2 regions of the Silanimonas algicola genome follow, and region 2 is predicted to be linked to the other one. Evidence: riboswitches for the same ligand, from Rfam matches in the RefSeq annotation. Region 2 holds a riboswitch; the other holds the start of a gene.
What was found. Region 2 has a riboswitch for cobalamin ahead of ACYVAK_RS13630 (ribonucleoside-diphosphate reductase subunit alpha). Riboswitches for the same ligand answer to the same signal wherever they lie in the genome.
Positions count from the first base shown of each region.

Region 1: it holds a riboswitch for cobalamin, as region 2 does, so the genes downstream of both, ACYVAK_RS01870 (TonB-dependent receptor domain-containing protein) here and ACYVAK_RS13630 (ribonucleoside-diphosphate reductase subunit alpha) in region 2, are expected to answer to the same signal.

Region 1 covers NZ_BAAHAS010000001.1:371,714-379,435, forward strand. Annotated here, with positions in the region: gene ACYVAK_RS01850 (histidine phosphatase family protein) at 1-418, opposite strand, end outside; gene cobS (adenosylcobinamide-GDP ribazoletransferase) at 426-1,253, opposite strand; gene cobT (nicotinate-nucleotide--dimethylbenzimidazole phosphoribosyltransferase) at 1,250-2,359, opposite strand; gene ACYVAK_RS01865 (CPXCG motif-containing cysteine-rich protein) at 2,427-2,609, shown strand; cobalamin riboswitch at 2,633-2,814, shown strand; gene ACYVAK_RS01870 (TonB-dependent receptor domain-containing protein) at 2,958-4,766, shown strand; gene ACYVAK_RS01875 (DUF1631 domain-containing protein) at 4,870-7,308, shown strand; gene ACYVAK_RS01880 (PilZ domain-containing protein) at 7,305-7,664, shown strand; gene ACYVAK_RS01885 (FAD:protein FMN transferase) at 7,721-7,722, shown strand, end outside.
Region 2 covers NZ_BAAHAS010000003.1:788,856-796,577, forward strand. Annotated here, with positions in the region: gene ACYVAK_RS13620 (TonB-dependent receptor) at 1-1,375, shown strand, start outside; gene ACYVAK_RS13625 (PepSY-associated TM helix domain-containing protein) at 1,413-2,450, shown strand; cobalamin riboswitch at 2,507-2,715, shown strand; gene ACYVAK_RS13630 (ribonucleoside-diphosphate reductase subunit alpha) at 2,787-5,204, shown strand; gene ACYVAK_RS13635 (ribonucleotide-diphosphate reductase subunit beta) at 5,213-6,220, shown strand; gene ACYVAK_RS13640 (hypothetical protein) at 6,248-6,382, opposite strand; gene ACYVAK_RS13645 (TonB-dependent receptor) at 6,557-7,722, shown strand, end outside.

The DNA.
Region 1 (7,722 bases), on a different contig from region 2:
CCTCCGGCATCTGGAATCCGGCGGGATCCGCCGCCCAGGCGTCGAGCGCGCTCCGGTCGATGGCATCCCAAGGCCGCGACTCCCACTGGCCGAAATGCAGCTCGGCCAGACGCTCGTCGACGCGCACCCGACGAGCCTCCGCGCGCGCTTTCGCCAGCGGCCAGGGCGTCGGCGGAACCCCGCGGGGAGCGGCGACCTCGATGCGGAAGGCGCGCGCCGTGGCCTCGGCGAGTTCGCGGGCCCGCGCCAGCGGACTGCTGGCGATGGGCCAGTCCGGCAGGGCGAGGCGCAGCCGGCGTGCCGCGTCACTCACGTCGCGCGCATGCACGGGCAAGTCGCTGCGGCCGTAGCAAATCCCCTGCCCGCCCAGCACCGGCGTGTGGCGGATCGCGATGAGCGGTGGAACGCGACGGCTCACCACGACGTCACGCGCCGGACGGCAGCAGGCGCAGCGACGCGACGACCGCCAGCAGGAACGCGGCTTCGCCCAGCTGTTCGGCACAGCCCAAGGCATCGCCAGTGAAGCCACCCAAGCGGCGTCGGTACCAGCGGGCACACCAGGCGTGCACCAGCGCGACGCCCGCCGCCCCTGCCAACCACGCGGGCCAGAAGGCGGGCGTCAGGGCGGTCGCGAGCCCCAACGGGAGCGCCGACAGCAGCAGCGCCATGAGCAGGCTGAAGGGCCCCAACGCGACCGCCAGCGGCTTGCTCTTGCCGTCCTCGTCGCGCACGTAGTCGAGGCGCGCCATGAGCGCCGTTGCGCCGCCGCGCGCCACCGCATGGGCCGCGACCAGCGCGGGCACCGCGAACGCCAACGGCAGGGTCGCCAGCGCCGCCCAGCGCAGGCCGGTAACGAGCAGCAGAGCCAGTGCGCCGTAACTGCCGAGGCGCGAGTCCTTCATGATCACCAGCGCCTTGGCGCGGTCGACGTGCCCACCCAGCGCATCGAAGGTGTCGGCGAGACCGTCCTCGTGGAAGGCGCCCGTGACGACCGCGCCCGCCGCCAGCGCGAGCCCCGCCGCGATCGGCATCGGGAAGACCTGCGCCGCCAGCCAAAGCACGGCCGCGCTGAGGGCGCCGACCAGCAGGCCTACGGCGGGAAACCACTTCGCGGCGTCGTTCAACCATTCGGGGCGGAAGCCGTCGAACTGGGGCGTGGGCAGCCGGGTGAAGAACTGCACCGCCAGCCAGAAGCCCCGCCACTCGCGACGGATCACGCCGATCGAATCGGGGGTGTCGGCGCCGGGGCTCATGCGCGATCCGACACGCCCGCGCTATCGAAGGTGGCCATCTCAGCCAGCAAGGCGCAGGACGCGCGCAGCAGCGGCAGGGCCAGCACTGCGCCACTGCCCTCGCCGAGGCGCAGGCCCAAGGACAGCAAGGGTTCGGCGTCGAGCCTCGCCAACCAGCGCGCATGCGGCGCTTCGGCCGAGACGTGGGCGAACACGAGGAAAGGCTTCAGCGCCGGATCGATCGCCAGCGCCACGGCCGCCGCTGCGGTGGCGATAAAGCCATCGACGACCACCAGCACGCGGACCGAGGCGGCACCCAGCATCGCACCAGCCATCATCGCGATCTCGAAACCGCCAACGGCGGCCAGGGCGCGGAGCGCGACCTCCGGCGATGCGGCGACGAAGGCTTCCGACGGCCGGCCATCGAGACGGTTCACCGCCAAGGCCCGCCGGACGACTTCGACCTTCCGCGCGAGGCCCGCTTCATCCACGCCCGTACCGCGGCCGACGCACTCGGCCGCATCAAGACCCGTCAATGCCGCCATCAGCGCTGCCGAACTCGTGGTGTTGCCGATGCCCATCTCGCCCAACACCAGCACGGACTGCGCGGCGAGCTCCCGGCCGATCGCCACGCCCGCATCCAGCGCCGCGACGGCCTGCGCCACGCCCATCGCTGGACCTTGAGCGAAATTCGCGGTGCCGTCGTCGATGCGCCGCGACAGCAGCATCGGATGAGCCGCCAGAGGCGAGGCCACACCGGCATCGACCACCGCCAGCCGCGCATCGAACTGCCGCGCGAGCACGCTGATGGCTGCACCGCCGGCGAGGAAGTTCGCGACCATCTGGGCGGTGACCGCCTGCGGGTACGGCGATACCCCCTCGGCGACGACACCGTGGTCACCGGCGAACACGCGCACATGGGCCTCTGCCATGCGCGGGTCCGCCCGGTCCTGCACCAGCGCCAGCTGCAGGGCGAGGGCTTCGAGCCGACCGAGCGAACCCGGCGGCTTGGTCTTGGCATCGAGCGCGTGGCGCACGCGGCGCGCGAGTTCGCCGTCGGGTTCAAGCCGCGGCAGCATGGGCGGCTGGAACAAGCCATGGCGCATCGGACGGGCAGCGGTCGGCATCGGTATCGGCAGATTCACGGAACGCAGGACAGGGCGCGCAGTATGGTGGCCGTTGGAGGTTTTTCCCATGCTGCGATCCCGCACCATCGACTGCCCCTACTGCGGCGAACCGATCCAGGTGGAGATCGAGCCGGCCGACGAGGCGCAGCGCTACATCGAGGACTGCCAGGTGTGTTGCCGGCCGATCGAGTTCGAGCTGCGGCCGGGCAGTCGCGGTGGACGCCTGCGGGTGTTCCGCGACGACGAGTGAGCCGGCGCCTTCACCGATCCGCTACACTCTGCCGCGCTGAAGGTGTTCGGGAAGCCGGTGTGACTCCGGCACTGCCCCCGCAACGGTAATCCGCTGCCAACCTGCCAGATCGCCACTGGGGCCCACCCTGGGAAGGCGGCAGGTCGCGATGCATCCTGCATCGCAAGCGGAGAGTCCGGAGACCGGCCTTCAGACCGTCGACGCGCCGCATCCCGGGTGCGTCAGCGGTCATGGCGCGCTGCGGTGGGCGGCGAGGCGTGGACGCGGCCCCGCACCGACGCGGCCGCTCGACGTCCTTGCGTTCCCGCTCGCGCCCCCGCGGGTGTGCGCTGCAAACCAAGGATCGCCATGAACCGTTCTCCCCTCACCGCCGGCCTCGCGCTGGCGCTTGCCGTTCCCTCCGCCGCGGCCGCGGCGGCCGATTCCGCCGAAACCCTCGACGCCGTCGTGGTCACCGCCACCCGCTCCCCGGCGCCGGTCGCACGCGGGCTGGCCGCGACCACAGTGCTGGATCGCGCGGCCATCGAGCAGGCGCAAGCCCCGGACCTCATCGACCTTCTCGCGCGCCAGGCCGGCATCGACGTCTCGCGCACCGGCGGGCCCGGCTCGCTGTCCACGTTGTTCCTGCGCGGCGGGAACTCCAACCACGTGCTGGTGCTCGTCGACGGCGTGCGGGTGAATTCGGTGCAGCAGGGCCAGTACGACTTCGGCAGCCTCCCCATCGACCGCATCGAGCGCATCGAGATCGTCCGCGGTCCGCGCGCGGCGCTGTGGGGCTCCGACGCCATCGGCGGCGTCATCCAGATCTTCACCCGCGATCCCGGACAACGCGGCGCGCAGGTGCGCGTGGGCAGCTTCGACCGCTCGGAAGTCGCCGCCCAGTGGGGCGTTTCCGGTGAGCGCGGCAGCGTCGGCCTCGGCGGCGGGCTGCAGGACGTCGGCGGCTACAACGCCAGCACGCCGTCGAGCTTCAGCTTCGACCCGGACCGCGACGGCTTCCGCAACCGGCACGTGAGCCTCGGCGGTCGCACCACGCTGGGCACGCAGGCCCTCGGGGTGAACCTCCTCTCCACCGTGGCCGACATCGAGTTCGACCGCGGCCTGACGCAAGCGCATTCGGCCAGCGGCGGCGCGACGCTCGGCGGCCCGCTGGCCGCGCGCTGGTCGCACAGCCTCGCGCTGGGCGAGGCCCGCGAAGACCTCAAGACCCTGTCCAGCTTCGGCAGCCGTTTCGAAAGCCGCCGCCGCTCGGTCGACTGGCTGCATGACCTCGCCCTCACCGACCGCCATGCGCTGCTGTTCGGCCTGAACCACGTGGACGAGGACGCCGTCTCGCGCAACGCGACCAACGCGGTGGTCTACGACCGCAGCCGCGGCAACACCGGCCTGTTCACGGCGTGGCGTGGGACCGTCGGCGCGCAGCAGTGGGATCTCGCCGCGCGAACGGACGACAGCAGCCAGTTCGGCCGCACGAACACCGCCCAGGCCGCGTGGGGCCTTGCCCTCGGCGACGGCTGGCGCTTGCGGGCAAGCTGGGGCCAGGGCTTCCGCGCGCCGAACACCAACGAGCTGTATTCGCCGGGCTTCGGCGGACTGTTCGCCGGCAATCCGGCACTCGGCCCGGAGCGCTCGCGCAGCGCGGAGCTTGGCCTCGGCTGGCAGGGGACAACGGCGACGCTGGCGCTCTCCCTCTACCGCAGCCGGGTGACCGACCTCATCGCCTTCACGGGCCCCACCTTCGGCGCCACCAACATCAACCAGGCGCGCCTCGACGGCGCCGAGCTGGACGGGCGCTGGCAGCTGGGGCGGATCGACCTTCGAGGCAACCTCGGCTGGCAGCGGGCGGAAAACGCCGCCACCGGTGCCGCCCTGCTCCGCCGGGCCCCTCGCAAAGCGGCCCTGAGCGTCGATATCCCCGCCAACGCCTGGCTGCGATTCGGGCTCGACGCCACGGCGGCCTCGCGCCGCCAGGACTTCGACGGTGCGCTGGCCGGCTACACGCGCTTCGACCTGAGGGCCGAGGCCGCGCTCGGCGAGGACTGGGCCCTGCGCGCCCGGGTGGAGAACCTCTTCGACCGGCGCTACACCTTGGCCAGCGGATTCGCCACCCCGGACCGCAGCCTGCTCGTGGAGATCACCTGGCGCCCGGATCGCTGATCCGGCCACCACGCCTTCACACCGCCGCCCCGGCCCGGGGCGGCGACAACGGTGGCTGCCTGCTATATTCAGTTTCGTTGACTTTTCGCAATGGAACGTGCGCATGCCCGGCCCCGCGGCCTCCAGCTCGAACACCCCTGCCGGCCTCTCGAAAAGCACCCTGCCCCGCAAGGTGCGGCAGATCCTGCAAGGGTTCTACGAACTGGCGGCCGACGCGTTCGAGCGCGAGCTCACCGGCGCATTGAACGAATTCGAGCAACAGGCGTTCAACAACGCCGAGCAGGCCCGCAGCAACAACATCCAGGTCCGCTGGCTGGAGACGTTGCGCACCGTCCGGCGGACGCGACCCGACCTCGTGCCCCGCTTCCTGCAGGGCGTCGAGGCGCAGTTGGCGGCGATCCGCGAACCGTCGGCCACCGAGGCGGAGCGGGTCACGCAGCGCAGCATGGCCGAGCTGTCGCTGATCGAAGCTTCGGAAATGGACGAGTCGACGACGCTTGCGGAGATCGGCAGCCGCATCGAAATGCGCCACAGCCTGCCGATCTACCTGCTCGGCCAGCGCTTCGGCGTGCTGGCGGGCAAACCCGCGTTCGATGCGGAAGCCCTGCCTGTCGGCCCGCAGACCCTGTGCAAGATCCTGCGCACGGCGGCGGCGAACCTCGAGATCTCCTCCGAGCACCGCGTGCTGCTGTACCGCCTGTTCGAACGGCAGATGCTCGTCGAGTACGGCCGCTTGCTCGAAGCGCTGAACAACCACCTCATCAAGCACGGCGTGCTCCCGGGCTTGCAGTACATGCCGTTCCGCAGTCCGGCTGCCCCGCAGGCGCGTCCCGCGCCGAAGCCGGCGGACGGGCGGACAGCCGAGGACGAGGCGGCGGCGAAAGCCGCTGAGACGCCGGACGGCCGGACGACCGCACAGGCCCCGGCCTATGGCCGCAGCACCGGACAGATGCCGGCCTACGGGCGTCCGACCGGCCAGCCGGCGGCAACCGCGCGCGATGGCGGCGAGAGCGAAGCGCCGCTGCCCTGGCTGCTGCCCGGCGAACCGGCGGCCTGGGCCCCGGCCAGCCCCTCGGCCGCGGCGATGCCGCTGCCCGAGTTCGACCAGATCCGCGACCTGTTGACCTCGCGGCGCTCGATGCTCTCCAAGCTCTCGGGCGGCGGCGCGCCGGCAGGCCCGAGCGGCCCGGTGCACCAGCCCGCGCCGCAGGAAGTGCAGCACGCCCTGAGCCTGCTGCAGCCGAGCACCGCCACCTCGGTCAACATGGGCGGGCGCATCGTGCCGCGCACGGTGGCGCACCTGAAGCAGGACCTGCTGGCGCAGCTGCGGCGCAGCGCCCCCGCCGGCGAAACGCCGGTGCTGCCCGACGAGGACAACGACACCTTCGACCTCGTCGGCATGCTGTTCGACGAGCTGGTCAAGGACGTGCGCCCGAGCAGCCAGGCGTCGACGCTGCTGACCAAGCTGCAGGTGCCGCTGCTGCGCGTCGCGCTCTCCGACAAGCGCTTCTTCAACGACAGCCACCACCCGGCGCGGCAGATGCTCAACGCCGTGGCCGAAACCGGCGCCTACTGGCTCGGCGACGACGACGCGGATGGCGCCCTCGTCTCCAAGATGCAGGGCCTCGTCGACCGCACGCTGCGTGATTTCGACGGCGACATGTCGCTGTTCGAGTCGCTGCTGAAGGACCTGAGCTCGCACCTGCAGACGATCGCACGCAAGGCCGAAGTGGCCGAGCGGCGCCACGTCGAAGCCGCACGCGGCAAGGAGCGCCTCGCGCAGGCCCGCGACCGCGCCGCCGACGCGGTGAAGGAGATCACCGAGGGCAGCGAGCTGCCGGTGTTCACGCGAACGCTGTTGAACCAGGCGTGGACCGACGTGATGGCGCTGACCTCGCTGCGCCACGGCGAGGATTCGCCGGCGTGGACGCAGCAGCTCGAGACGGCGAAGAAGCTGGTCAGCCTCGCGAAGCCCGGCGCCGCCGCCGCGGCGGAAAGCGAAGCCCCCGCCCTGCAGAAGGAGGTCGCCGACTCGCTGCGCCAGGTGGGCTACCACGAGGCCGAATCGGACGCGATCGCGAAGCGCCTCATCGCCCCGACCACCGAAGCCGCCGCCGACGACGCCGCCAGCCGCACCGAGCTGCTGATGCGCATGAAATCGGCGAGCCGCCTCGGCACCACCGAGAAGCCGGCGAAACCGAAACCCGAGCAGCTCACGCCCGAGGTCATGGCGCGCGTCGCGCAGATCAAGACCTTGGCCTTCGGCACCTGGTTCGAGTTCGTCACCAACGCACAGGGTGACCGCGTGCGCCGCCGCCTGTCCTGGTATTCGCCGGTGAGCGGGACGGCCATGTTCGTCAACCACCGCGGCCAGAAGATCGGCGACCAGAGCATCGAGCACCTCGCCATCCAGATGGCCAACGGCCAGGCCCGCCTCGTGGAGGAGGAAGCGAAAGTGAGCCTGCTCGACCGCGCCTGGGGCGCGGTGATGAAGACACTCTCCGGCTTCGGCGGCGGCAAGCCCAAGGAGGCCGTGGCATGACCGGCCCGCACAGCGAGTACCGCCGCGCGAAGCGTCGCCGCGCCACGCACGACATCGCCGTGATCGACAACATGACCGAACAGGTGATCGGCAAGATCGGCAACCTGTCGGAATCCGGCGTGCTGCTGATCCTCGGCGCACCACCCTGCGCCGATGCGCTGTACCAGCTGCGTTTCGACCTGCCCGTCGGCGGCGGTCGCCCCCTCGAGGTCGAGGTCGGCGCGCACGAGCTGTGGCAGGACGACGCCGCCGCGCCGGGGCAGGTGTGGGCCGGCTTCCGCTTCATCGACGTGGCCGCGAACTCGCTGCAGAACATCCGGCAGTGGGTCGACCAGCCCGGCAGCGACTACGTCTGAGCCGGGCCGCGTGGCTCGGCGCGGCGCTGCTGGGGCTCGCCGCCTGCCAACCCGCGAT
Region 2 (7,722 bases):
CGTCGAGACCTACCTGCGCGACGCCAACGGCACTCCGGTGTTCAGCGGCAATGTCAACGTCGGCGGGTTCCGCTACGCGCTGCCGGCCTCGCTGTTCCGCAACAACAAGTTCGACATGGAGCACCTGATGCAGGGCGTCTCGCTGGTCGGCGGCGACGGCGGCGACTGGCGCTGGCAAGTCAATGCGACCGACTACGACTATCGCGAGGACCGTCGCGGGCGTCCCGGCACGGCCTTTCCGGGTGCGGCGCTGGGCGGCGTGGGCACGGTGGTGGACGACAACAGCGGCTGGCGCACGCTGGATGCCAAGGCCACGTGGCGTCCTGACGGCGGGCGGCATCGCCTGAGCTTCGGCGTGCAGCAGGCGCGCTACGGGCTCGACGCCGAGACGCGCAACACCGCGGACTGGCTCCGCGCCGACGGCACGACGCGCATCGACACCTTCGCCGGCACCACGACGACCCGCGCGTTGTTCGCACAGAACGCGATGATGCTGCAGCCCGATCTGGAGCTGACGCTGGGAGGTCGCTTCGAGCAGTGGCGGGCCAGTGACGGCCGGCTGTCGAACGCGACGCGAACAGTCGCTTTCGGCGAGCGGGAGGACGAATTCTTCTCGCCGAAGGGCGCGCTGCGCTACGCGATCAACGACGACTGGGCGGTGCGCGGCGCGGTCGCCCGCGCCTACCGGTTCCCCACCGTCAGCGAGCTGTTCCAGGGCGGACTGACGAGCGTCGGCGTGCTGATCAACAACGACCCGAACCTGACGCCGGAGCGCATCGATGCGCAGGAGCTCAGCGTCGAGCGCCAGCTCGGCAACGGGATGCTCCGTGCCAGCCTGTTCCGCGACGTGGTCGACGATGCCCTGTTCTCGCAGCTCAACGTCGCCACGCTCGTCACCAACATCCAGAACATCGACCGCGTGCGGACGAACGGCGTCGAAGTGGCCGTCGACCTCGTCGACGTGGGCTTGCGGGGTCTGGACGTCGCCGGCAGCGTCACTTATGCCGACTCGCGCATCGTCGCCAACGCCAACAACCCGGCGAGCGTCGGCAAGCGCCAGCCCGGCGTGCCGGACTGGCGTGCCTCGCTGCAGGCCACGTGGCGCGCCAGCGACCGGCTCAGCCTGACGCTGGGCGCGCGCTACAGCGGCACGCAGTTCGCCACGCTCGACAACAGCGAAGTGCGGCGCGACGTCTGGGGCGCCAGCAGCGACTTCCTGATCGTCGACACGCGCGTGGCGTTCCAGATGACACCGAAGGTGATGCTGGCGCTGGGCGTCGACAACCTCACCGACGGCGACTTCTACACGGCCGCGACGAATCCGCACATCTTCCCGCCGCGCAGCGTTCAGGGCGAGGTGAAGGTGAGGTTCTGACGGGTGGTGCAAGGCTGTTTTCGCAAGCCAGAAGCATTTGCAACATAGCCGCGCTGCGGCCTGCCCGCGCACGAAGCAGATCCTGTCGATCGACGAGCCCGCTGCGGGTGCCTTTGCCGCGCGGCTGATGGTGGAGTTCGACGACGGCCGGCTCGGGTTCCTGCACGTTCGCCCAACACCGGCGCCGTGCAGGGCGAGGGCGTGTGGTGGGGGGGCGCAGCGCGTGCTTCGCAACGTGCATCGGCACCTTAACCTGCCCACCAAGGTCGGCGTGCCCCTGGTCTCGGCCCTGGCGCTGCTGATGCTGGTCAGCGTCGTCACGTCCTTCGTCGTCTACAAGGGGTGGTGGCGCGGGTTCTTCAAGCCGGTGCGCATCGCGAAACCGCGCACCCTGTGGGGCGACCTGCATCGGCTGCTGGGCGTCTGGAGCCGGTGGTTCCTGCTGCTGATCGCGGTGACGAGCGTCTGGTACCTCGTCGAGAGCCTTGGCGGCGAGGCGCCAGCGATGCCATCGGTGGATGTCCCCGTGGCAGGCGAGGGCGGCGATGCCTGCGCGCGGTCGCGCCACGCGGGCCAGACGCTTGCCGCGAGCCTCGCTGCCGTGCGTTGTGCCGACCCCGGCCTTGAGATCGAGATGATCGTATTCCCGGCTCAGCGCTCCGGTGCACTGGTGTTCCAGGGCCAACGCAGCGCGTGGCTGGTGCGGCCGCGCGCCACCGCCGCGTGGGTGGGCCCCGCGAGCGGCGAGGGTCTGCTGTGCGCCGACGCGCGCGCCCTGAACGTGCACCAGCGCATCAGCGAGTTGGCCGACCCGCTGCACTTCGGCACTTTCGGCGGCTGTTGGACGAAGATCCCGTGGTTCCTGTTCGGCCTCGCGCTGACGTTCCTTGCCGTGTCCGGTTGCGCCATCTACGCGATCCGCTTGGCCGATCGCGCCAAGGAGAGGCTGGATTGGAAAGGCGGATCGCGCGCCTCCTGGAACGGCATGGGCGGATGGCGCTGGGTGTCGCTCGCCATGGTCGTCGTCGGACTGGTGATGCTGCCGGTGGCGACGGTGTACGCGGGAACGCGGTGACACGATCGCCCCGCCTGCTTGCCCCAATATCTTGTGTTGACGGATCCCGATGACCCCCATAGGCTGGGGTCGTCGGTTCTCGGGTTCGCGCCCGGGATGAAAAGGGAACCCGGTGCGATTCCGGGGCTGCCCCGCAGCGGTATGTGGAAACGACCGCCGTCAATGCACTGGGGGACTCATCGCCCGGGAAGCGACGGCCAGTAGGTGGACGGTGGCCCCGTCCGTGTCCGCGAGCCCGAAGACCTGCCGGCCCACCGCGCGATGCACAACGCGCGGTGCTGCTCGTCATCCCCGAGGGAGGGAGGGCGGCCCGTGCTCCACCACGGAGAACCACCGATGAGTACCTCCACCGCGACGGCGACCGCCGTCGATGGCGAGCGCCTGCGCGCCGCCGACACCTTCGACCTTCGCCCGCCGCACCACGCCCCGGCGATGACCGTCACCAAGCGCGACGGTCGCCGCGAACCCGTCGATCTCAGCAAGATCGTCCGCGCCATCCAGCGCTGCGCGGAGGGGCTCCATGCCGTCGACCCGATGCGCGTGGCCACCCGCACGATCTCGGGCCTCTACGACGGCGCCAGCACCCGCGAGCTCGACGAGCTGTCGATCCGCACGGCGGCGCTACTGACGGCCGAGGAGCCCGAGTACGGGCGCCTCGCGGCGCGCCTGCTCGCCGCCGTCATCGAGAAGGAAGTGGGCGGGCAGGGCATCCACGCCTTCTCGCAGAGCGTGCAGCGCGGCGCCGAGCTCGGCCTCGTCAACGAGCGCCTGCTCGGCTTCGTGCAGGCGAACGCGCGGAAGCTGAACGACGCGCTCGACCGCGCGAACGATGCCCGCTTCGACTACTTCGGTCTGCGCACGGTCTACGACCGCTATCTGCTTCGCCATCCGGAAACGCGGCTCGTCATCGAGACGCCGCAGCAGTTCTTCCTGCGCATCGCCTCGGCGCTGGCGACGGGCGTGGCCGATGCGATCGAGCTGTATGGCCGCATGGCGCGGCTGGAGTACCTGCCCAGCTCGCCCACGCTGTTCAACAGCGGCACGCGCCACGAGCAGCTGTCGAGCTGCTTCCTGCTCGACTCGCCGGAGGACTCGCTGGAAGGCATCTACAAGGCGTATGCCGACGTCGCGCGGCTGTCGAAGTTCGCCGGTGGCATCGGCCTGTCGTTCACGCGCATCCGCTCGCGCGGTGCGCTGATCCGAGGCACCAACGGCCTCTCGAACGGCATCGTCGCCTGGCTGAAGACGCTGGATGCTTCCGTCGCGGCGGTGAACCAGGGCGGGAAGCGCAAGGGTGCGGCCTGCGTCTACCTCGAGACCTGGCACGCCGACATCGAGGAGTTCCTCGAGCTCCGCGACAACACCGGCGACGAGGCCCGGCGCACGCACAACCTCAACCTCGCGCACTGGGTGCCGGACCTGTTCATGCGCCGCGTCGAGGCCGACCTGCACTGGTCGCTGTTCAACCCCAGCGACGTGCTCGAGCTCGCCGACCTGCACGGTGCGGACTTCGAACTCGCCTACCAGGGCGCGGAAGCCCGCGGCCTCGCGCGCAAGCAGGTGCGGGCCCGCGACCTCTACGCGCGGATGATGCGCACGCTGGCCCAGACCGGGAACGGCTGGATGAACTTCAAGGACCGCGCCAACGCCACCTGCAACCAGGCGGCGCGCGCCGGCCACGTGGTGCACCTGTCGAACCTGTGCACCGAGATCCTCGAGGTGACGTCCGCGCAGCACACCGCGGTGTGCAACCTCGGCTCGATCAACCTCGCCCAGCACCTCGGCGAGGATGGCGTCGACTTCGAGCGCTTGGGCGAAACCGTGCGCGCCGCGGTGCGTCAGCTCGACCGCGTCATCGACCTCAACTTCTACCCGATCCCCGAGGCCGCGGCCTCGAACGCGCGCTGGCGCCCGGTCGGCCTCGGCCTGATGGGCCTGCAGGACGTGTTCTTCGCCCTGCGCCTGCCCTTCGACAGCGCGGAGGCGAAGGCGCTCTCGACGCGGATCAGCGCCGAGATCTACTTCCATGCGCTGTCGGCCAGCTGCGAGCTCGCCGAAGCGCAGGGCGCGCATCCGGCCTTCGCCGACACGCATGCGGCCGACGGCCGCCTGCAGTTCGACCTCTGGGGCGTGACGCCGCTGGATGAGCCGCGCTGGGAGGCCTTGAAGGCGCGGATCGCCCGCCACGGCCTGCGCAACTCGCTGCTGGTCGCCATCGCGCCGACGGCGACGATCGCTTCGATCGCCGGCTGCTACGAGTGCATCGAGCCGCAGGTCAGCAACCTGTTCAAGCGCGAGACCCTGTCCGGCGACTTCCTGCAGGTGAACCGCCACCTCGTCGAGGAACTGAAGCGCCTCGGCCTGTGGACGGCGGACGTGCGCGACCGCATCAAGCAGGCGGAAGGCTCGATCGCCGGCATCCACGAGATCCCCGACACCCTGCGGCGCATCTACCGCACCGCGTGGGAGCTGCCGATGCGCGCGCTGGTCGATCTGCAGGCCGCGCGCGGCCCGTACATCGACCAGAGCGCCTCGCTGAACCTGTTCATGGAGAGCCCGAGCATCGGCGCGCTGAGCTCGATGTACATGTACGCGTGGAAGCAGGGCCTGAAGACCACCTACTACCTGCGCTCGCGCCCGGCCACGAAGATCGCCAAGACCACGGTCGCCGCCAGTGCCGCCACCGCGCCCGACGACACCGCGGCCGTCGTGTGCTCGCTCGAGAACCCCGGAAGCTGCGAGGCCTGCCAGTGAGCGCCGCCATGAGCCCGAAACTCCTCGACCCCGGCTTCGACCTGACCCTGCGGCCGATGCGCTACCCGCAGTTCTTCGCGATGTACCGCGACGCCATCCGCAACACGTGGACGGTGGAAGAGGTCGACTTCGCGCCCGACGTGCAGGACCTCGCCACCAAGCTTGGGGCCGCGGAGCGCCACCTGATCCAGCGCCTCGTGGCCTTCTTCGCCACCGGCGATTCGATCGTGGCGAACAACCTCGTGTTGAACCTCTACAAGCACATCAACGCGCCGGAGGCGCGCATGTACCTGTCGCGCCAGCTCTACGAGGAGGCGCTGCACGTGCAGTTCTACCTGACGCTGCTCGACGCCTACCTGCCCGACCCGGCGGAGCGGGCGAAGGCCTTCGCCGCGGTGGAGAACATCCCCAGCATCCAGGCCAAGGCCGCGTTCTGTTTCCGCTGGATCGATTCGATCCAGTCGCTGGACCGCTTGGATACGCCGGCCGACCGCCGGCGCTTCCTGCTCAACCTCGCCTGCTTCGCGGCCTGCATCGAAGGCCTGTTCTTCTTCGCCGCCTTCGCCTACGTGTACTACCTGCGTTCGCGTGGCCTGCTGCACGGGCTCGCTTCGGGCACCAATTGGGTGTTCCGCGACGAGAGCGCGCACATGGCCTTCGCCATGGAGGTGCTCCGCACGGCGCGCGAGGAGGAGCCGGCCCTCTGCGACGCCGAGTGGGCCGCCGACGTCGACCGCATGCTCGACGAGGCCGTGGCGGTCGAACTGGCCTTCGCCGAGGACGTGCTGGCCGGCGGCATGGCCGGGCTGTCGCTGAAGGACATGCGCGAGTACCTCGACTACGTCGCCGACCAGCGCCGCGTGCAGCTCGGCCTCAAGGCCAAGACCGGGGCGCGGAATCCGTTCCCCTTCATGGACCTTCAGGACGTGCAGGAGCTGACCAACTTCTTCGAGCGGCGGGTCAGCGCCTACCAGGTCGGCGTGGAGGGCGAAGTGGCCTTCGACGAAGCGTTCTGAGGGAGGCCGCCGCCGAACTCGCAACGCTCAAAGTTTGAGATCGCGCCTCGGCGGCGTCGGTGGCGCCTCGTCCCGCAGCAGCCATCCCCGCCGGAAGCCGCGCGACAGCCACACCAGCGCGGCGATCCACGCGACGACGATCAGGGCGGTGAAGGCGAGCAAGGGCCAAAGCATGGGGCGGGGTGTGCGGGGGCGGGGCCGCCTACTCTCCGCTTCGGCACATCCCGGCCATGTGACCGAGGGGCGTCGGCCGCGCGCCTGCGACAAATGGACGCATCCCCTCCGCCCGTGGGCTTCGCCATCATGCGCGGCCTCGTTTCCGTCCCGATGCCCTCCATGCGCGCTCCTCTCCCCCTTGCCATCTCCCTCGCCCTGGCCGCCGTGACGGCGCATGCCGCGCCCGCGCCGGCCTCGTCCCCGTCGACGTCGCAAGACGCCACGCGACTCGACACCGTCGAGGTCACCGCCGCCGCCCCGACTCGCCTTGAGCGGCGCGCCAAGGCAGGGTCGCGCCTCGACCTCGCGGTGGGCGAGACGCCGGCCTCGGTCGACGTGATCGACCAGGACGCGCTGCGCCAGCGCCTCGAGAGCACGACGGTCGAAGCGCTCGACAACGCGCCCGGCGTGGTGGGCTATTACAGCTTCGGCACGATCAACGTCAGCGGCCGTGGTTTCGCCGGCGTGTTCAACAGCCCGGTGATGTTCGACGGCATCCGCTATCCCGGCTGGCAGATCGCGCCGCGCAGCACGCTGAACTACGCGCAGGTGGAAGTGCTGCGCGGGCCGGCGGGCCTGTCGGCGGGGCAGGGCGCGGTGGGTGGCGCCATCAACCTCGTGCCGCAGCGCGCTGACGGCGTCGCGGGCACGCGCGCCTATGCCGGCTTCGGCCGCTACGGCACGTGGACGCTCGGCGCCGGCCACGGTGGGGCCATCGGCGACGGTGCGGTCCGCTACCGCGTCGATGCGACCTACCAGGCCTCGGACGAGCGCGGTTCCTACGGTTATGCGAACGACACGTCGTTCCTGTTCCGCCACGTGACGGCCGAGGTGGCCGTGCCGCTGGGCGAGACCCTGCTGGCCAGCGTCGCCATCGACCGCTGGCGCGACGATGCGGAGGGCTACTTCGGTACGCCGCTGGTGGACGGCCGCTTCGACGAGCGCCTGCGCGAGGCCAACTTCAACATCGTCGACGACGTCCTCGACATGGATGCCCGCTGGACGCGCGCCCGTCTGGAGTGGACGCCCTCCAGCGCCTTCCGCGGCCGCGTCGTGGCCTTCCACAACGATGAGCTGCGTCGCTGGCGCAACACCGAGGCCTACACCTACCAGCCCGCCACCGCCACGGTGCGCCGGGCGGACTACCTCGCCACCCAGCATGACCAGGCGCTGCGCGGGGCGCTGGCCGAGGGCACGTGGACGCACACGCTGCTCGGCCTGCCGCACCAGATCGTGTTCGGCGTGCAGGCCGACCGCAACGACCACGATCGCGCCAGCAACAGCCC